4 regions of the Nonomuraea coxensis DSM 45129 genome follow, and region 2 is predicted to be linked to each of the others. Evidence: riboswitches for the same ligand, from Rfam matches in the RefSeq annotation. Region 2 holds a riboswitch; each other region holds the start of a gene.
The links. A riboswitch is a leader RNA that binds a small molecule or an ion and turns the genes downstream of it on or off. The one in region 2 is predicted to bind cyclic di-AMP.
Positions count from the first base shown of each region.

Region 1: linked by a shared signal. The riboswitch ahead of Nocox_RS14770 (C40 family peptidase) and the one ahead of Nocox_RS22930 (CHAP domain-containing protein) in region 2 are both predicted to bind cyclic di-AMP.
Region 3: linked by a shared signal. The riboswitch ahead of Nocox_RS43865 (C40 family peptidase) and the one ahead of Nocox_RS22930 (CHAP domain-containing protein) in region 2 are both predicted to bind cyclic di-AMP.
Region 4: linked by a shared signal. The riboswitch ahead of Nocox_RS25135 (CHAP domain-containing protein) and the one ahead of Nocox_RS22930 (CHAP domain-containing protein) in region 2 are both predicted to bind cyclic di-AMP.

Region 1 is NZ_CP068985.1:3,173,302-3,178,229, forward strand. It holds gene Nocox_RS14760 (NYN domain-containing protein) at 55-1,356, shown strand; gene Nocox_RS14765 (C40 family peptidase) at 1,451-2,425, shown strand; cyclic di-AMP (ydaO/yuaA leader) riboswitch at 2,700-2,864, shown strand; gene Nocox_RS14770 (C40 family peptidase) at 2,926-3,483, shown strand; gene Nocox_RS14775 (gluzincin family metallopeptidase) at 3,577-4,473, shown strand; gene Nocox_RS14780 (M48 family metallopeptidase) at 4,487-4,928, shown strand, end outside.
Region 2 is NZ_CP068985.1:4,873,535-4,878,462, reverse strand. It holds gene Nocox_RS22950 (ATP-binding cassette domain-containing protein) at 1-523, opposite strand, end outside; gene Nocox_RS22945 (helix-turn-helix transcriptional regulator) at 587-1,561, shown strand; gene Nocox_RS22940 (FBP domain-containing protein) at 1,679-1,882, opposite strand; gene Nocox_RS22935 (TetR-like C-terminal domain-containing protein) at 1,823-2,317, shown strand; gene Nocox_RS22930 (CHAP domain-containing protein) at 2,337-3,017, opposite strand; cyclic di-AMP (ydaO/yuaA leader) riboswitch at 3,032-3,173, opposite strand; gene Nocox_RS22925 (hypothetical protein) at 3,512-3,865, shown strand; gene Nocox_RS22920 (GNAT family N-acetyltransferase) at 3,999-4,568, opposite strand; gene Nocox_RS22915 (iron-containing redox enzyme family protein) at 4,894-4,928, shown strand, end outside.
Region 3 is NZ_CP068985.1:8,757,483-8,762,410, reverse strand. It holds gene Nocox_RS41070 (cytochrome P450) at 1-737, opposite strand, end outside; gene Nocox_RS41065 (LuxR C-terminal-related transcriptional regulator) at 1,207-1,419, shown strand; gene Nocox_RS43865 (C40 family peptidase) at 1,496-2,539, opposite strand; cyclic di-AMP (ydaO/yuaA leader) riboswitch at 2,545-2,695, opposite strand; gene Nocox_RS41055 (amino-acid N-acetyltransferase) at 2,972-3,541, shown strand; gene Nocox_RS41050 (RDD family protein) at 3,627-4,928, shown strand, end outside.
Region 4 is NZ_CP068985.1:5,320,680-5,325,607, forward strand. It holds gene Nocox_RS25125 (aldo/keto reductase) at 1-738, shown strand, start outside; gene Nocox_RS25130 (Gfo/Idh/MocA family protein) at 759-1,712, shown strand; cyclic di-AMP (ydaO/yuaA leader) riboswitch at 1,834-1,969, shown strand; gene Nocox_RS25135 (CHAP domain-containing protein) at 1,982-2,671, shown strand; gene Nocox_RS25140 (PadR family transcriptional regulator) at 2,767-3,351, opposite strand; gene Nocox_RS25145 (class II aldolase/adducin family protein) at 3,460-4,113, shown strand; gene Nocox_RS25150 (VOC family protein) at 4,110-4,928, shown strand, end outside.

The DNA of each region.
Region 1 (4,928 bases), 1.7 Mb from region 2:
TCTGAAAGGGCATGTCACGAAGGGACAAGTGGGATGAGTTCAGCGGGTGAAGGCTTGTCTCGCCCGCTTCCCGAGCAGGTCCGGCTCAATGTCGTCGACCTGGCGGCCACGGTTCTCGGGACGCTGCCCGCTGTCTCGGTCCCCCCGCCGCTGCGTGGCATCGCCAAGTTCGAGGCGCGCAAAAGAGCCAAGCTGGGCAGCGCCCCCATCGCCGCCCAGCTGGAGAACGACAAGAAGTTCCGTGAGCTGGTCGCCGAGTCGGTGGCCGCGGGCTGGCCCGAGCTGGTCGCCTCGCTGGCCGACGGCCACGTCCCGCCCGCGGCCGATCCCGTGCTGGTGGCCGCGGCGGCCTACCTCACCCGGCCGCCCGGCTGGGAGGAGATGATCGAGCTCGCCCGCAGCGACCTCCAGCAGTCCGCCGCGGCGGCCGAGGGCTCCGAGCGCGAGGAGGTGGTCTCCCGGCTGCGCGAGCAGCTCGCGGCGCAGAAGAGCGCCGCCAAGGAGGAGACCGACCGGCTGCGCGAGCAGATCAAGGCCGCCCGCGCCGAGAACTCCGACCTGCGGCGCAAGCTCCACGACGCCCGCGAGCGGGCCAAGGCCGCGCTCGCCAGGGCCGAGGAGATGGAACGCGCGGCCGAGGAGGCCCGCACCGCCGCCGTGGCCGCGGGCAGCGCGGGCGAGTCCGAGCTGCGCCGGCTGCGCGAGCGGCTGGCCGACGTGGAGAAGCAGCTCGAAGCCTCGCGCCGGGCCGCCCGCGAGGGCCGCAGCCTGGAGGACGCCCGCATCAGGGTGCTGCTCGACGCCCTTCAGGACGCCTCGGCCGGGCTGCGCAGGGAGCTCGGCCTGCCGGCGACCATCAGCCGCCCCGCCGACTCGGTCGCGGCCCATCCCGGCGAGCGGCCGGGCGTGCGCGGCGTGCCCGCGCGGGCGCTGGCCGACGACGACCCGCAACTGCTCGACCAGCTCCTCGCGATCCCGCAGATCCACCTCATCATCGACGGCTACAACGTCACCAAGACCGGCTACGGCACGCTCACCCTGGCCGACCAGCGCAACCGGCTCATGACCAACCTCGGCGGGCTGGCCGCGCAGACCAGGGTCGAGATGACCGTCGTCTTCGACGGGGCCGAGCTCAACGCTCCCGTGCAGGTCGTGGCGCCGCGCGGGGTGCGGGTGCTCTTCAGCGACCCCGGGGAGATCGCCGACGACCTCATCCGGCAGCTCGTCCGGGTCGAGCCGCCGGGGCGGGCCATCGCCGTCGTGTCCTCCGACCGCGAGGTGGCCGAATCGGTGCGGCGCATGGGAGCCAGACCGGTTCCGTCTGCCCTGCTGCTGCGCCGCCTTGGTCGCGCCTAGATTACGAATCATGGGTTTTACCCGTTGAGGTGAGACCCCACCCGCCACTTCTGTACTATTCGCCCCAGATGTTTACCCCCTGGGAGGCGACGCAGTGAGGTTTGGCCGGGTGCCGGTGGCCGCGGGGATCGTGTTCGGACTGGTGCTTTCCCCCACCGGGGCCGCGATCGCCGATCCCAGACCCACCCTCGCCCAGGCCAAGGCCAAGCTGGAGAAGCTCAACGACAAGGCGGACAAGGTCGTCGACCGCTACAACACGGCCACCGAGCGGTACAAGAAGGCGAAATCCACCTACACCGGCCTCAACGACAGCTACAAGCGCAAGCTGGCCACCGTCGCCGACCTGCGCGCGCAGGTGATCACCATGGCCGTCGACAGCTACCAGCTCGGCGGCGACATCACGTCCCTGCCGGGATTCCTCGGCGCCGACGACCCCGACGACTTCCTCGCCCGCCTCGCGCTGACCGGCCAGGTCTCCAAGGAGCGGGCCGAGAAGCTGAACGCCTTCGACCGGGAGAACCGCGGGCTCAAGGCGGAGCGGGACAAGGCGGAGAAGGCCCTGGAAGTGGCCGACAAGGAACGCGACGGGGTCCAGAAGGAACGCGCGGAGATCCTCAGGCTCATCGCCCAGCAGAAGAAGCTGCTGGAGAAGCTGAACGCCTACAACCCCGGCAACCCCAACAGCGCCGGCGTGAAGTACACCGGCTCGGCGTCGGGGAACGCGGCCACGGTGCTGCGCTTCGCCTACGCGCAGGTCGGCAAGCCGTACGTGTTCGGCGGGACGGGCCCGGGCGGCTGGGACTGCTCCGGCCTGACGCAGGCGTCCTGGCGGGCCGCGGGCGTCTCGCTGCCGCGTACGACGTGGCAGCAGTGGGCGTGGGGGGCGAGCCGCCGGGTGAGCCTGGACGCGCTCCAGCCCGGTGACCTGATCTTCAGCGAGGGGCTGGGACACGTCAGCATCTACGCGGGCAACGGGCAGATCGTGCACGCGCCTCAGACGGGCGACGTCGTGAAGATCGTCAAGCTGTCCGCGTACGGGCGGCGGCTCGTCGGCGCCATCCGCCCTTGACGCCCCTCAAACTGCCATAAACCCGGCAAATCACACCTTACTCGGCTGTGTTCTGAGAAGTGTGAGTATGGTCACATTCCGGTAACGGAGCTCGGGGTTCCAGCAGGGGTTTCCGTCCTGACTCGACCCCCTGTCTGATCTTGACAAGCCGCCGTCCGCTTTGCCGATCCGTGACCTGTCGGCGTAGCTTCTGGCCTCGCGGTGACACGCCATGTCGCCGCGATCTTCATCCGCCGGTCGCCCCCCGCACATCCCCTTGAGGACACCTCGCAGGGGCGGCGACCTGCCGAATCCGTGCGGCCAGGAGCACGGAGCCGGGGAACCACCGATCCCACTCCCTAGGGGATCAGGGGTGAATCGGCGCTGCTCGAAAGCGCCGTAGGGCTACTTCCAGGCCCGAATCCGTCAGCTAACCCGGTAGGCGTTCGTGGAAGTCTCAAGGAGAAATCCTGTCTACCTCCCCGCACAACCCCCGTCTGTCCCGCCTTGCCCTCGGTGGCGTGGCGCTCACCATGACCGTGACGGCCGGAGGCGCCATCCTCCATGCCCCGACGGCTCAGGCGGCGACGACGAGCGACGCGGCCATCACCTCGGCGACCACGGTGCAGACCATCACGACGTCGTCGAAGTCGGCCAAGACCGCCAAAGCCGTCAAGACCGCCAGGTCGGCCAAGGCGCGCAAGGTCGCTCGGCAGCAGGCGAAGGCCCACCGGGCCGTCGCCGTGGCCAAGAACCAGATCGGCGACCCCTACCGCTACGGCGGCACGGGTCCCGGCTCGTTCGACTGCTCCGGACTCGTCCAGTACGCCTGGAAGAAGGCCGGGGTCAGGCTCCCGCGCGTGGCGAGCAGCCAGTTCGCCCGCACCCGGACGAAGGTCTCCTGGAAGAAGCTCAAGCCAGGCGACCTGATGTTCTTCAGCGGGCTCGGCCACGTAGGCATGTACGTCGGCAAGGGCAAGATGATCCACTCGCCCAGGACCGGCGAACGGGTGCGCATCGACAAGCTGAGCGGATGGCGTAAATCGTCCTTCGTCGGCGCGGTACGTCCCGGTATGTGACCACAGCCCCGCCCCGATCCCCGTACGGGATCGGGCGGGGCTGTCGCCTTTCCGCACCCGGGCACCCGTCCCGCCCGGCTACCATCGTGCATCGTGTCCGAGCAGGTGAGCCGACGCCGGCGAGCCGCACCGGCGGCCCTCGTGCTCCTGGTGCCGCTCCTCGCCGCCCTCGCCGTCGTCCCGGCCGCGAGCGCGCCGCTCGCGCCCGCTCCCGCGCCGCCTCAGGGCGCGGCGCCCGGTCCGTGGCCGGGGGAGACCGTCACCGTCCGAGGGACGCGATCGGTGGTCGTCGGGCAGACTTCCGAGCCGGCCCCGCCCGCCTCGCCGGCCCCGCCCGCTGTGTCCGCCTCGTCCGTCTCGCTCGCCGAGCTGGCGCGGCTGGCCGACGCCGCCGCGCTCCGCGTCGGGGCGGTCCTCGGCGAGCCCGTACGCCCTCTCGTCGTCGTCCCCGCCTCGGCCGCCGAGGCGGCCCGCCTGGCCGGGACGGGCCCGATCGACGGGCTGGCCGCGCTGGCCGACGGCGACCGGGTGATCGTCGTCCCCGAGGTCTTCGCCCGCCTCAACCCCACCGGCAGGGACGTCGTCCTGGCCCACGAGCTCACCCACGTCGCCGCCGGCACCGACCGCCTCCCGGTCTGGCTGTACGAGGGCTTCGCCGACTACGTCGGCTACCGCGACTCGGGGCTGCCGGTGCGCACGGCCGCCGCCGAGCTGGCGGACGAGGTGCGCGCCGGACGTCTGCCCGGCGCACTGCCCGGCTCCGCCGCCTTCGCCGCCGACGGGAGCGACCCGGCGCGGCTCGCGCGGGCGTACCAGGAGGCCTGGCTGGCGTGTCGCTTCCTCGCGGACCGGTTCGGTGAGGGGAGCCTGGTACGGCTTTACCGTGAGGCCCAGGTGATCGGCGCCGACCGGGCGCTCGCCGGGCTCGGGCTCTCCACGGCCACGCTGACGGCACGGTGGCGCGCGTACGTGCGCGAACAGCTCGGATAAGAGGGGGAGGCAGATGAGCGAACGGCAGGACACGGACGGCGCCACGCCCAGGACGGGCCGGCCCCCGACCGGCGACCCCGCCGACGGCGGCGCTCGGTCTGCGGACGACGGCGGTCACCGGTCTGCGGACGACGGCGGTCACCGGTCCGCGGACGACGGCATCGCCCGGTCCGTGGACGACGGCGGTGATCGGGCCGTGAGCGGCGGGCCCGCCTATGACGGCAAGGACGACGACGACCGCCAGGACGACGAGGGCCGCCTGCGCCGCCAGGCCGCGCTCGCCCTGGCCGCCCTCGCCGCCCTGATCCTGGCCGTGGCCGCCTTCGCCACGCCCTGGCGGGCGCCGGCCGTCACGGACCCGCCCGACCCGGCCCGCGACTTCACCGCCGCCCAGCTCGCCCGCGCCCAGGCGTTCGACGCCGCGACGAGCCTCCCGAGCTACCTCTCCCTGGCGT
Region 2 (4,928 bases):
AGCCGCCGTTGCCGAACCCCGGCAGCAGGATCGCCCCTTCGGCGAGGGACCTGTCCAGGTCCAGGAACCGTTCGACGGCGCTCACGACGATCTCGCCGAGCCCGGAGCAGGACGGGCACATGCCGGCGGGGTCGTTGAAGGAGAACCGGTTGGACTCGCCCACGTGCGGAGTGCCGGCCCGGGAGAACAGCAGCCGCAGGTACGTCCAGGTGTCGGTGATGGTGCCGACCGTGGAGCGGGCGTTCCCGCCGATCCTGCGCTGGTCGATCAGCACGACAGGGGAGAGCCCGCCGATCTCGTCGGTCTCGGGACGGGTCCACCGGGGCAGCCGGTTGCGGGTGAACGGCGGGAACGTCTCGTTGAGCTGGTGTCCCGCCTCCGCGGCGATCGTGTCGAACACCAGCGACGACTTGCCCGACCCCGACACCCCGACGAACACGGTCAGCCGGCCGCGCTGGATGTCCACGTCCAGGCTCTTCAGGTTGTTGGTCCGGGCGCCCCGGATGCGGATGAACTTCGGCATGCGGACGACGCTACGAACAGATGTGGCCACATCCTGACCGCGTCCCGGGGAAGACTGGGGGACATGGCGGACGTCACCCAGCGCATCCTCGCCCTGCTGGCCACGTTGCAGACCGGAAGGGCGTTCACCGCCGACGAGCTCGTCGCCCGGCTCGACGTCAGCCCCCGCACCCTGCGCCGCGACGTCGACCGCCTGCGCGCCTACGGCTACCCGGTGCGGACCCGCCCCGGCCCCGGCGGCCACTACCGGCTCGTCGCGGGCGGCGCGCTGCCGCCGCTCGTGCTCGACGACGACGAGGCGATCGCCACCCTCCTCGGGCTCGCCACCCTCGCCGCGACGGGCCGCGCCGCCGGGGGCAGCGTGGACGAGGCCGCCACCCGCGCCTACGGCAAGGTCGACCAGTACCTGCCGAAGCGGCTGCGGCACCGGGCCTCCCACCTGCGGGCGAGCCTCGAGACGAGCGCCACGCGGGCTCCGAGCGTCAGCGCCGACGTCCTGGCCGAGCTGGCCGAGGCGATCCAGCGCCGGCTCGTCGTCGCCTTCGACTACACCGGCAAGGACGGCGCGGTCACCTCCCGCCGGGCGGAGCCCTACCGGCACGTGCACCACAACCTGCGCTGGTACCTGCTCGCGTGGGACACCGCCAAGGACGACTGGCGGGTCTTCCGCCTCGACCGCGTCACCGGCCTGCGCGTCTCCACCAGCACGTACGAGCCCCGCCCCCTGCCCGCCGGCACCGCGCTCGACTACCTGCGCCAGGGCCTCGGCAAGGACCGCGAGCGCGTCGTCCTCACCGTCGAGGCGCCCCTGGCCGACGTCGCCGACGCGTTCGCCTACCAGGACGCCGACCTGGAGGCACTGGGGGAGCGGCGGACCAGGGCCGTGCTGGCGCTCGACACCTGGCAGTGGCTGCTGCTCAGCCTCGCGTTCCTGGACGCCCCCTTCACCGTCGAGGAGCCGGCCCGTTTCCGCGCCGCGCTCCGGTCCTTCGGCGCGCGGCTGACCGGCGGGGGCGGCCCCCCGCAGCCGGGCGCGTAGAACGACAAATCGGCCACGGCGTTCCGCGAGCGGTTCAAGGCCGTGGCCGGCGTCACGCCGCAGTCCTACCGCGCCTCGTTCCGGACGCCTTCCGGACGGGCGCGCGCTGACCGGGGGTCACGCGGCCACCTTGTCCAGGAAGGCGTCCAGGTTTCGCCGGGTGCGGGCGAGCTTGTCGTCCAGGGTGAGGGACTCGTCCACGACGCCGCCGCCCGCGGCCTCCTTCCGGCCGCGCAGGTAGAGGGAGCAGGCGAGGTCGGCGTGACGGTCTCGGCGCTCGCCCGCCGCTTCGGGGTCAAGCCCGCCGCGCTGTACTCCCACGTCAGGGACGTCCAGGAGCTGCGCGTACGGGTGGCCGTCCTGGGGCTGGCCGAGCTCGCCGAGCGGGCCGCCGCCGCCCTCGCCGGCCGCGCCGGCAAGGACGCCCTGGTGGCCTTCGCCGACGCCTACCGCGGCTACGCCAAGGAACACCCCGGCAGGTACGCCGCCGCGCAGATCCAACTCGACGACGAGACCGCCCACGCCAGCGCCGCCCGCAGGCACGCCGAGATGACCCGGGCCATCCTGCGCGGCTACGACCTGCCCGAGCCCGCCCAGACCGACGCCGTGCGCATGCTGCACAGCACCTTCCACGGCTTCGTCAGCCTGGAGACGCAGGGCGGCTTCAGCCGCACCGCGCGCGAGGCGGACGTGTCCTGGGCGAGAACCCTCGACGCCCTCGACTCCGTGCTGCGCAACTGGCCGCCCGAGGAGTGAGCCCGAGGATCGAGGAGGGTCAGGCGGCGTAGTTCGGGTAGCCGTAGCCGGCGACCTGCGAGGTCGGGCGGACCCGCTCCTCGACCTTGCCATTGCCCGTGTTGCCCTCGATCGTGGAGATCGTGCCGTCGCCGTTGTCCTTGACGACGAAACCGACGTGGTCGATGGCGCTCAGGCTCTTGCTGCCGCTCCAGGAGAAGAACACGACGGCGCCGGGCCTGGCCTCGCTGCCCCAGCGGTCGTTGGCGGCGAACCACTTGGCGTGGGCGACGGTGTAGGCGTCCCAGCCGACCTGCGAGCGGGCGCCGCTCTCCTCGCCGACCCAGGAGACGAACATCGAGCACCAGGGGGCGTTCAGGTAGGCGTTCCTGTTGCCGCCGTCGCGCACGACGGTCTCGCCGGCGCGGGCCGAGTCGGCGTACCAGCGCTGGAACTTGGTGCCGCCGCCGGCGGTGTTCTCGGACGTGCCCACCTGGGCGCGGGCGAGGTCAAGGACCTGCTGGGCGGTGACGTTCACGCGCGCGTCGCGGTTGCTGACGCCCTGCTGGGCGGCGGCGGCGGCCGCGGGCCGCGCGGGAGCACTGTCGGCGGCCGCGGTCACGGCGGCGGTGGCGCCCAGGGCGGAGACGGCGAGGGCGCCGCTCAGCGCCAGCTTGGCGGCGTTCAGCTTCGGGGCACGGATGAAACGGCTGATGGCCATGAAGGGACTGCTCCTTTGCGCTTCCATGCCGCTTACCGGGTTAGCTGACGGGTTCGGGCGTGCGGAAGCTGCCCTACGGCACGCGGACGTGCCGATTCACCCCGGTGGAGAACGGGTCCCCGGTTCCGCCAGTGGCGGATTCAGCGGCCACGGGCATCGGACGCCCGCGGTGGGAGTGGGATCGAACGCGGCGCCCGCGATGCGGACGCAGGTGAGCGCGGCCCTCTGGTCACTCGCTCCAAGGCTGAGGTCTGGGCCTGCCCACGGAACTGTACAACACCCCTCTGACCTGCGTAATTCCCCGGTCACGAAATCCTCATGACGGGCGGCGAAGGTAACGTGCCGGTGTGCTCTCAGCCGCGTTCCGGTCCGAGCGCGGCGGCCACGGCCCGCCCGCATCGTGCCGATGGCGAGATGGGCCAGAGCCGGCGCATCAGCGTGACCTGCTCCTCGATCCGCCTGCCGAGCGCCTTGGGCAGGTGAGAACATCGTTCATGACCAAGCCCCTCACCCAGATGAGCGAGCGCGAGTACTTCGCCACCATCAGACGCCGCCTAGGGATGTTCGTCATCGGCGGTCGACTGGCAGGCCTGGAGGCATTCCTTGAAGGCTATGACCAGCACGCCAAGCGCCACGGCGGCCCTGGCCTGCGGGGGTGGACGGAATGGCTCATCGCCCGTCGCGGCGAGACCTGCAGTCACCACTGGTCAGGACAGGTACGCCACATCGCTCTCGCCACCTGGGACCACTGGGAGCTCTCCGCCGATCAGGAAGAACTCGTCATCGACACCCTGTTCACCCTCCTCGACGAGTACCTCGCCGAACGCGAAGCGGCTTCCACTCCCTGATCGCAATCCCAGCCGGGGGCAGGCCACATGTCAGGTGATCGGAGATTCCACCAGCTGCGACAGCGACTGGTTGGAGGCCGAGTGCACTGATCAGCGGTAGCCCGCCGATCGCGAACCGCAGGCGGCGTCGGGCTCAATCGCCTGATCGACCGCCGAGATCCGCGGACAGTGCCGCGTAGATGTACTCGCTGCCCCAGCGATCCCCGTCGAGGTCGTTCTCGACCAGGTGCGCCTCCCGGCGCATCCCGAGGCGTTCGCAGACCCGCACGGACCCGGTGTTCTCCACATCCAGCCGTGCGTAGAGCCGGTGCACGCCCAGCTTGTCGAAGGCGAGCCTGGCCAGCGCCGCGGCTGCCTCGGTCGCGTAGCCGTGCCCCTGGTGACGTGGGTCGAGAGTCCAGCCGATCTCGGCCTGGGCGGCGCGGGCATCGGCCAGTTTGAGACTCACTTCGCCAAGGAGGCCGGGCTCACCGGGCCGGCAGACGGCAAGCGCGAACTTGTCCCCGTCGGCGCGCCAGGCCGTCTGCGCCGCACGCTCTGCGGCAACCTCCTCGCTGCGCTCGCGCGTGTGCGGCGGCCGGTACAGGTAGCGTGCCACGCTCGGAAGGCTTTGGTAGGCGTACAGGTCGTCGGCGTCGCCGGGAGTGAACAGACGCAGCGACAGCCGGGGCGTGGTTATCGGCAGCAGCGAGGCGATGTCCATGTGGACCTCCGGAGACGCGCATGTGGATCAAGTCGCGCGACTGATGATCGCATCAGGACTGCTGGGCAGCCACTCCTTTTCCAAGCGGCGCTCGACACGGCCATATGAGAGATAAGGCGTGGGTTGAGCCTGTCCGTCGTGCGAGATCGATCTTCCCTCCCATCGTCCGGGCCGGCAGCGCCTGGCCCGGGATCGCCGCGCCGGTCGGGGCTCGCGGTTTGGGCCTCAGGGCCCCGGGCAGCAGGAGTCGTGATTCATGGGGATCACCAGGGGGTGCGGTGCCGACGTCGTCCGAGCTTGTCATCCGTCGCGGGGGAGGAGCCTGATGCGCCTGCCCGCCGCCCGCGGCCCCGTCACCGG
Region 3 (4,928 bases), 3.9 Mb from region 2:
GGGTCTGGACGATGGGGATCGAAACGATCGAGGTCGAAGCGGTCGGGGTCGGGGAAGGCCGCGGGGTCGCGGTTGGCCGCGCCGATCAGCGCGACCACGGCCGTGCCCGCGGGCACCGGCGTCCCGCCGAGCTCGGCGTCGCGCAGCGCCACCCGCCCGGTGAGCTGGACCGGCGGGTCGTAGCGCAGCACCTCCTCGACGACCGGCCGGGGCCGCTCGGCGGCGTGCCTGAGCAGGTCGTGACGGACCAGGGCGAGCACTCCGTTGGCGATGAGGTTGACGGTCGTCTCGTGGCCGGCCACGAGCAGCAGCACGCAGGTGGCCAGCAGCTCGCCCTCGGTCAGCTCCTCCACCCGGACGAGGGCGCTCAGCAGATCGTCGCCGGGCCGCCGGCGCCGGAGCTCCAGGAGGTCACGGAAATAGTCGCGAAACTCCCTTCCGGACCGGCCGCTTTCCGCTATCAGATCCTCTGTAAGCATCGGGTCAAGGCTGCGGGCGGCCGTCTCGCTCCAGCCCTGGAAGCGCTCGTGATCTTCCGGCGGGACGCCCAGCATCTCGCAGATCACCCTGACCGGCAGCGGGTACGCGAAGCCGGAAACCAGGTCGCCCTCCTCCGGCAGCGCGGCGATCAGCCCGGCGGTGACGGCCTCGACGCGCGGGCGCAGCCGCTCGACCATGCGGGGCGTGAACGCCCTGCTGACCAGACCGCGTAACCGGGTGTGATCGGGCGGATCCATACGCAGAAATGACTCGACGGGCTGACCTGGATTGACGCGATTGACAGGATTCGGGCCGTGCCCGAAGCGGGGGTCGCGGAGCATGGCGCCGCACAGTTCGTGACCGGTCAGGACGAACAGCCCGGCGGGCGTACGGAAGATCGGCCCGCGCTCGCGCAGTGCGTGGTAACGCGCATAGGGATCATCCAGAAAACCGGGATCCGCGGGATCAAAACCCAGAACGTCCGCCGGACCCGAGGGGGAGGGAGGGCCGCCCCCGGGCTGATCAACGACATCGGTCATCGCGCGTCCAGCATCCGGTCGGCATATGGCGAGTACGTCACATATGGGCGATCATGTCAATAGCGCTCGTCAAGGGCGGGGTTTATCACGCTTGACGACCTTTCGGAGATGCGTTTACCTTCTGCGAGACGAGCGGCTTTGGCGCGTTGTGAGGTCCACATTCTGCTGTTGGGGGGGAGGGCTCCCGATGGAAGTGCTCACTGAAGGCGTTGAGCTGAGCCACGCGGATCTGGCTTTACTCGGCGAGCTGGCCAAGGGCGTCACGGTGGACCGGGTGGGGAGACGTCTGGACATCAGCGGGCGCACCGTACGCCGGAGACTGCGCGGCATCTGTGATCGCATCGGCGTCGCGACGGCCATCGAGGCCGTCGCCTGGGCGGCGCGCCGCCAGCTCATCTGATCTGACGACACGCCTGTGCCCGGCGGGGTGGCCGGTCGGCTCAGCCGGCTCAGTCGGCTCAGTCAGCTCAGCCGGCTCAGTCGGCGATGCGCACCGCGCCCGCGAAGGGCCGGTTGCCGAGCGCGGCCACCCGTACGACGTCGCCGGTGCGCGGGGCGTGCACCATCATGCCGCCGCCGATGTAGATGCCGACGTGATGCAGGTCGCTGTAGAAGAAGACCAGGTCGCCGGGGCGCATCTCCTCGCGTGAGATGTGCCGGCCCGCGGTCCACTGGTCGCCGGTGTAGTGCGGCAGGGAGATGCCGACGCGCTGGAAGGCGGCCATGACCAGGCCGGAGCAGTCGTAGGAGTTGGGGCCTTCCGCGCCCCACACGTACGGCTTGAGCTGCTGCGTGAGCGCCCACCTGGCGGCCGCCGCGGCCTTGCCGGTGCCGGGGATCGGCAGGTTGACCCGTACAGCGCGGGTGCCGGGCCGCCCGGCCTCGCCGAGGGCGCGGCGGAAGAGGCTGCTCTCGGTCCTCGTGATCAGTGAGGTGATCTTGTCGCGCTTGGCGTCGAGGTCGGCGACGATCTCGCGCAGCTCCTCCATGCGGGCCTTGGCGCCGGCCTCGGCGCGGGTGGCCGCGTCCATGGCCTTGAGGAGCTGGTTGACCTCCTCGCTCTGCTGCGTCTCCAGCGCGTGCGTGGTCGCCGCCCGGTCGAGGAACTCCTCCGGGTCGTCGGACTGCATGAAAGCGAGGGAACGGTTGAGCCCGCCGGTGATGTAGGCGTTCTGGGCGAGCATGACGGCCTTGGCGCGCTTGGCGGCGAGATCGGCCTGGCTGTCGGCCAGGGTCCTCTGCGCGGCGTCCGAAGCCTTCTTGGCGGTTTTGTACTTCTCCCGCTGGCCGTTGTACTGCTCCGTGAGCGTCTCGATCTCGACGTGCAGCTTCTCGACCTTGTCCGACAGCTCCTTGAGCGACGGCTTGGGCTCAGCGGACGCCGGGGCGATGGGGGCCACCAGTAACGCGCCGGCCAGCAGGGCCGCCGCTCCGAGGCGGAACGGCCGCCGGAACCGTTCTCGATGGCGGGCGTCCCCGCCCGCCGTCCTCTCGTCCCCACGCGTGCGCGTGCGCTTCACCAACCAGCTCCCTTCCTCGACGCCTACCGGGTTAGCTGACGGGTTCGGGCCGGAGGAGCCCTACCGAACGATTCGGATTCACCCCAGTGATGGCGTGCGGCGGGCGCCATCGGCGGGTCCCCGGCTTCCCTTGCGGGAATTGGGCGTGGCTCCCGCGCGACACGCGGGGAACGTCGTCGCTGGACACTAATGCACTCCCGGTTCCTGCTCAACCAGAACTGCTTGATCTGTTGAGGTTTCACAACTGAAGGGTCACAAGGTGATCTCGTGATCAAGCGTACAGAAGAGACTTTATGTCCTCTTTGCCCTTGGTTCTGCCTGGCGTCGGCGGACGCCGGACCTGGGCCTGGAGACGACCGCGGCGGGCCCCGCAGCGGGGCCGCTTGAGGGAGTTAGGTCCGAGCCGTAATGACATCTGTACTCTGGAGAGCCATGGAGCAGGTGGCCGAGTTGACAGTGCCCGAGACCGCGGTGGTGGTCCGGCGTGCCCGCACGCCCGACGTCCGCGGGATCAGGCGCCTGGTCGACACCTACGCGGGCGCGGGTCCCCGGCTCCTGGAGAAGACCACGGTGACGCTGTACGAGGACGTACAGGAGTTCTGGGTGGCCGACCTCGGCGGCCGGGTCGCCGGATGCGGCGCCCTGCACGTCCTGTGGGAGGATCTCGCCGAGGTCCGCACGGTCGCCGTCGATCCGGAGTGCCGGGGCATGGGAATCGGCCACCGGATCGTGGAGGCGCTCATCCAGCAGGCCAAGGATCTGGGTCTGCGGCGGGTATTCTGTCTCACTTTTGAGATCGAATTCTTCGCCAGGCACGGGTTCCGGCCCATCCAGGGGACACCGGTCTCACCCGAGGTCTACGCCGAACTCCTGGCCTCGTACGACGAGGGTGTGGCCGAGTTTCTCGACCTGGAGCACGTCAAGCCGAACACCCTGGGCAACACCCGCATGCTGCTCCATCTGACATCGGGTGACGCGGACCTTGACCAATTGGAAAGGTGATTGTTGATACCTATGTCGATACGTTGGGCAGCACAGGCATGTGCCCTGACACGTGCCACATGCGCACGCGAAGCGAGGTGACACGGTGAGCACCGGACAGCCGCCGTATCCACAGGACGAATCCGGCGAGAACTCCGCGCCCGGCAATCCCCCCTACGGCCAGCAGCACCAGGGCCGCCACCCCGGCGAGCCCGACCCCGACGCCACCGTGGTCGGCTACCGCGCGGACGACGCCTTCGGCCAGCCCCCCTACAACCAGCAGCAGCAGGGCTACGGCCAGCAGCAGCCCCAGTACGGTCAGCAGCAGCAGTCCCAGCCCGACTACGGCCAGCAGGGCTACGGCCAGCAGCCCCAGTACGGCCAGCAGCAGCAGGGCTACGGCCAGCAGCCGCAGTACGGCCAGCAGCAGGGCTACGGCCAGCAGCCTCAATACGGTCAGCAGCCGCAGTCCCAGCCGGACTACGGCCAGGGCTACGGCCAGCAGGCCCAGTCCCAGCCCGGCTACGGTCAGCAGCCTCAATACGGCCAGCAGCCACAGTCCCAGCCCGGCTACGGCCAGCAGCCCTCCTCGGGCCAGTACGGCACCCAGCCCGGCTACGGCCAGCAGCCGCAGTACGGTCAGCAGCCGCAGTCCCAGCCCGACTACGGTCAGGGCTACGGTCAGCAGCCGCAGTCCCAGCCGGACTACGGCCAGCAGGGCTACGGCCAGCAGCCCCAGTACGGCCAGCAGCCGCAGTCCCAGCCCGACTACGGCCAGCAGGGCTACGGCCAGCAGGCCCAGTCCCAGCCGGGCTACGGCCAGCAGCCCCAATACGGTCAGCAGTACGGCGACCAGCAGTACGGCCAGCAGGGTTACGGCCAGCAAGGCTATGGCCAGCAGGGTTACGGCCAGCAGGGCTATGGTCAGCCGGGCTACGGCCAGCCGGTCGGCGTCCAGCCGCCCGGTGCGCCCGCCCCGCTCGCCGAGTGGTGGCAGCGCCTGGTGGCCAGGCTGATCGACGGCGTCATCCTGTTCGTCATCAACCTCGTCGTGGGCCTGATCCTCGGCATCTTCTTCGTGGCGACCTACAGCTCGCAGAGCGGCACCACCACCGGCTTCGCCTCGTCGTTCCTCGTCGGCATCCTGTCGTCGATCATCGCGGCGGCCCTCTGGGTGGCCTACGACTTCTTCCTGTTGAAGATGAGCGGCCAGACCGTCGGCAAGATGGTGATGGGCATCAAGGTCGTCCTCGTCGGGCAGCCCATGCCCCCCAAGGGCCTGCCGAACGACGCCGCGCTCAAGCGGGCCGGCGGCACGTGGGGCTGGTGGGTGCTCAACGCCATCCCGCTGCTCGGCTGGGTCTTCGCCTACGCGGGCGTGGGCCTGAACGGCGCCTCCCAGCTCTGG
Region 4 (4,928 bases), 450 kb from region 2:
GAGCGGGCCGTGCGCACCGCGCTGGAGGCCGGCTACCGGCACATCGACACGGCCGCCGCCTACGGCAACGAGGAGGGCGTGGGCCGGGCCGTGCGCGCCGGCGGGCTGCCGCGCGAGAAGGTGTTCATCACCACCAAGCTGTGGAACGGCGACCACGGCCGCGCCGAGCAGGCCTTCGACGAGAGCCTGGCCCGGCTGGGCCTCGACCACGTCGACCTCTTCCTCATCCACTGGCCGGCGCCGCGCCAGGACAAGTACGTCCAGGCGTGGAAGGCCCTGGAGAAGATCTACCGGGACGGCCGCGCGAGGGCGATCGGCGTGTCCAACTTCACCGTCGCCACCCTCACGCGGCTGATGGAGGAGACGGGCATCACGCCGTCGATCAACCAGATCGAGCTCCACCCCTACCTGCAGCAGCGCGAGATGCGCCAGTTCCACGAGGCCAACGGCATCCTGACGGAGGCGTGGAGCCCGCTCGGCCAGGGCAGGGGCCTGCTGGACGACCCGGCGCTCGCGGTGCTGTCGGGGAAGCACGGCAGGACGCCCGCCCAGATCGTGCTCCGCTGGCACCTGCAGCTCGGCAACGTGGTGATCCCCAAGTCGGTCACGCCGTCGCGGATCAAGGAGAACATCGACGTGTTCGGCTTCATCCTGGACGCCGAGGACATGGCCGCCATCGGGGCGCTCAACCAGGGCAAGCGCCTCGGGCCGGACCCCGACACGTTCAACGGCGCCTGAACCCTCTACGATCTCGCCTTGTGCGAGATTTTGCGTGGGGCATAGCGGCGACCGGCGGCATCGCTCAGACCGTGGGGGCGGCCATCGCGGCCGAGCCGGGCATGCGGGTGGCCGCCGTCGGCTCCCGCGACCTCGGGCGGGCGCGGGCGCTGGCCGCGACGCTGGGCGCGGAGTCGGCGTACGGCTCCTACGAGCACCTGTGCGCCGACCCGGCCGTGGACGCGGTCTACGTCGCCACGCCGCACGCCCAGCACCTCCCGGTGGCGGCGGCCGCCATCGCGAACGGCAAGGCCGTGCTGTGCGAGAAGCCGCTCGCGGCGAGCGTGGCCGACGCCGAGACGATGGTGCGCCTGGCGCGTGAGGCGGGCGTCTTCCTCATGGAGGCCATGTGGATGCGGTTCAACCCGCTGATCCGCCTGATCGCCTCCGACGAGCGCTTCGGGGAGATCCGCTCGGTGCAGGCGTCCTTCGGCTTCGCGCACCCCTATGACGCCGCGCACCGGCTGTGGGCGCCGGAACTGGGCGGCGGCGCGCTGCTCGACCTCGGCATCTACCCGTTCGGGCTGGCGCAGCTGCTGCTCGGGATGCCGGAGAGCCTGCGGGTCACGGGCTCCCTCGCGCCCAGCGGCGTGGACGCGGAGGCGGCCGGGCTGCTGACGTACGCCGGGGGGCGGCACGCCGTGGTGGCGACCTCGTTGCTCGCGCACTACCCCAACTCCGCCCACGTCGTGGGCACCGGCATGCGGGCGGAGATCCCGGCGGCGTTCTGGGCGCCGCAGCGGATCGTGCTGTCCGCGCCCGGCATGGAGCCCGAGGAGCACGTGCTCGATCCGGCCGACAACGGCTACGCGGGCGAGGTGCGCGAGGTGCGGGCCGCCGTGGCCGAGGGGCGGACCGAATCGGCGATCATGCCGCTTGACGAGTCCCTTGCCATGATGGTGCTCCTCGCCGACGCCCGGCAACAGCTCTCCTGACCTGGCTTTTATGGAGTTGTAATCTCTTGCCGTGTGTATTACCTTATGGTGCACCTCAGGGCATAAGTCCGTTTTGTCGGATTATGTCTGACCATCGCAAGTGAGATCACATCACAGGATCGTCCTGTGACCGCTGAATCCGCCACGCGCGGAACCGGGGACCCACGTCCTTCGGGGTGAATCGGCACCACGTGCCGTAGGACAGCTTCCACGTCCGAACCCGTCAGCTAACCCGGTAAGCGGCATGGAAGCAAGGAGTAACCCCCTCGATGGCCAAGCACCGCTTCACCGCTGCCCAAAAGCTGAGCCTCGCCGTCATCGGCGCGACCGTGGCCGCCGCCACGTTCGGCTCGCAGGCCGCGTACGCCGACACCCCTCCGGTCACCGGGCAGCACGGCGGCAGCACCCTCAACAACCCCGCGGAACGCTCCGCCCCCCGCGCCCGCGCCCAGGAGAGCAGGATCCAGGTCACCGCCGACCAGGTGCTGGCCGTGGCCCGCTCCCAGGTGGGCACCAGCGAGAACTCCGCCGGCGGCGGCACCCCGTACCAGCAGTGGTACGCCGCCTCGCAGCGGGCCGCCGAGACCATCGCCCGCGACGGCGGCACCCCCGCCGGCTACCTCAACGCCCCCTGGTGCGCGATGTTCGTCTCCTGGGTCGGCGAGAAGACGGGCGCCCGCCCCCAGGTCGGCTGGGACGCCTACACCGTCACCCACGCCAAGTGGTTCAAGGCCAACGACCGCTTCGGCACCCTCGCCAAGCCCGGCGCGGTGGTCTTCTTCGCCTGGGACGGCAGCAAGAGCCTCGACGCCATCGACCACGTCGGGTTCGTCGTGAAGGACAACCAGAACGGCACCATCTCCACCATCGAGGGCAACACCGGCAACGGCAAGGTGGAGGAGCGCGTCCGGCCGAAGTCGCAGGTCGTCGGCTACGGCTACCCCGAGTACGCCTCCTGACCTCCCTCCCGCACGCCCCCTGACCTTCCGCACGTACGAGCGCGTGTCCCTTTCGCCCGGGGACGCGCGCTCGTCGGCGTCGGCGGCCCCGCCCGTCAGGGCGGCGTGGGCTCCTCCAGCAGCCGCAGGCTCTCGCGGGCCCACGCGGCGCGGGCCGTCGCGACGGCGATCTGGCCCGCGAAGACGTGCGCCTTCAGCGCGGCGATGCGGTCGTGCTCGCCCGCGGGGCGGTTCTTCAGCCGCTCCTTGAGCAGGGGCGTGTCCTTGGCCAGCAGCGCCTCCCTGTGCGCCCGCCACTCGGCGGCGAGCTGCTCCTGCTCGGCGATGAACGCCTTGAGCACCGACGCCGCCCGGTCCGGCTCGATCATGTCGAAGAACAGCGCCTGGAGGAAGAACGCGTCCCGCGCCGGCGGCGGGGTGTGGGCGGTGCCGAGCCAGGCGCGCAGCTCCGCCAGGCCGCGCTCGGTGATGGAGTAGACGGTCCGCCTCAGCCTGGTGCCCCGGATCTCCTTCTGGCCCTCGATGAGCCCGGCCTGCTCCATCTGGCGCAGCGTGGGATAGATCTGGCTCTGCGGCGCCGACCACACCCAGCGCGGGGCGGCCTCGAAGAAGCGGGTCAGCTCGTACCCGTTCATGGGGCGCGCCTCCAGGACGCCGAGCAGCGCGTGCTGAAGCGACATGCCCTCCAGCATAGGGAGAGCCTGATCCGTTCCTCTAGAACAGGTATGGAGATACATGTATTGTCCTCCCTGTCTTCGGAACGATCTCGCGAGCAGGGTGGGCGACCGATGGAGCACTTACCGGACGAGCTGTCCAGGGCCGGGCGGGCGCTGGCGGCGGCGGGGCTGGTGACCGCGTTCGGGCACGTCTCCGCCCGGACCGGCGGCGACCGGCTGCTGATGACGCCGCCGGTCCCCCTCGGCACCCTCACCGCCGCGTCCCCGTACGCCGAGATCCCCCTCGACGCCGCCGACCTGCCCGCGGGGGCGCCGCGCGAGGCGTGGATCCACGTCGAGATCGCCCGCGCCCGCCCCGGCGTCCTGGCCGTCTGCCGGGCGCAGCCGCCCACCGCCACCGCCCTCGCCGCCGCCGGGGTGCCCATCCGGCCGCTGCACGGGCAGGGAGCCTTCCTCGGGCCCGAGGTGCCCGTGCTCGACGACGCCGTGCTCGTCCGCGACCGGGCCCGCGGCCGGGCGCTCGCCGACCGGCTCGGCGACTCCCCCGCCCTCGTCATGCGGGGCAACGGCGCGGTCACCACCGGCGCGAGCGTCGGCGAGGCCGTCGCCCTCATGTGGGTGCTGGAGGCCGCCGCCCGCATGAACGCCACCGCCGCCGCGGCCGGAACCCCCGTCCCCCTCACCCCCGCCGAGCAGGAGGCGTGGCGGGCCGCCGCGCCCGAGCTCCTCGCCCGCATCTGGTCCCACCTCCAGGAGTCGTCATGATCGAGTTGACGGACATCGCCTACGTCCGCTCCGGCGCCGCCGACCTGGACGCCGCCGCGCGCTTCGCGGTCGACGTCGTCGGCATGGAGCTCACCGCCCAGGAGAACGGCGTCGCCTACCTGCGCGCCGACCAGCGCCACCACTGCCTCGCCCTGGTCGAGGGCGAGTCCGGCGTGATCAGCTCCGGCTTCACCGTCCGCGACGAGGACGCGCTGGCCGCCGCCGAGACCGAGCTGGAGAAGGCGGGCGTCGCCGTCGCGCGGGGCGGCGCCGAGGAGGCCCGCTCGCGCCGGGTCCGCGACTTCCTGTCCTTCGACGACCCGTTCGGCAACCGCGTCGACCTCGTCATCGACCAGGTGACGCTCACCGCCCCCGTACGGCACGGCCGCGAGGCCGGCATCACCGAGTTCGGCCACCTGTGCCTGGACGCCCCGGACGTGCGTGAGGCGTACCGGTTCTGGAACGGCCTGTTCAACGCCCGCGTCTCCGACTGGATCGGCGACTGGGCCTGCCTCATGCGCATCGACCAGGTCCACCACAAGCTCGCCGTCTTCCAGGGCAGCCGGCCGGGCCTGTGCCACATCAACTTCCAGGTGGACTCGCTCGACGACGTCATGCGCAACTGGCACTTCCTGGAGGCCAACGGCGTCGAGATCGAGATGGGCCCCGGCCGCCACCCCCAGTCCACGGCCGTCTTCGTCTACTTCAAGGGCCCCGAGGGCATCACGTACGAGTACTCGTGGGGCGTGCGCCTCATCACCGACGAGGACGCCTGGCGCCCCCGCTACTTCGACCCCGCCGAGCCGGGCTCCATC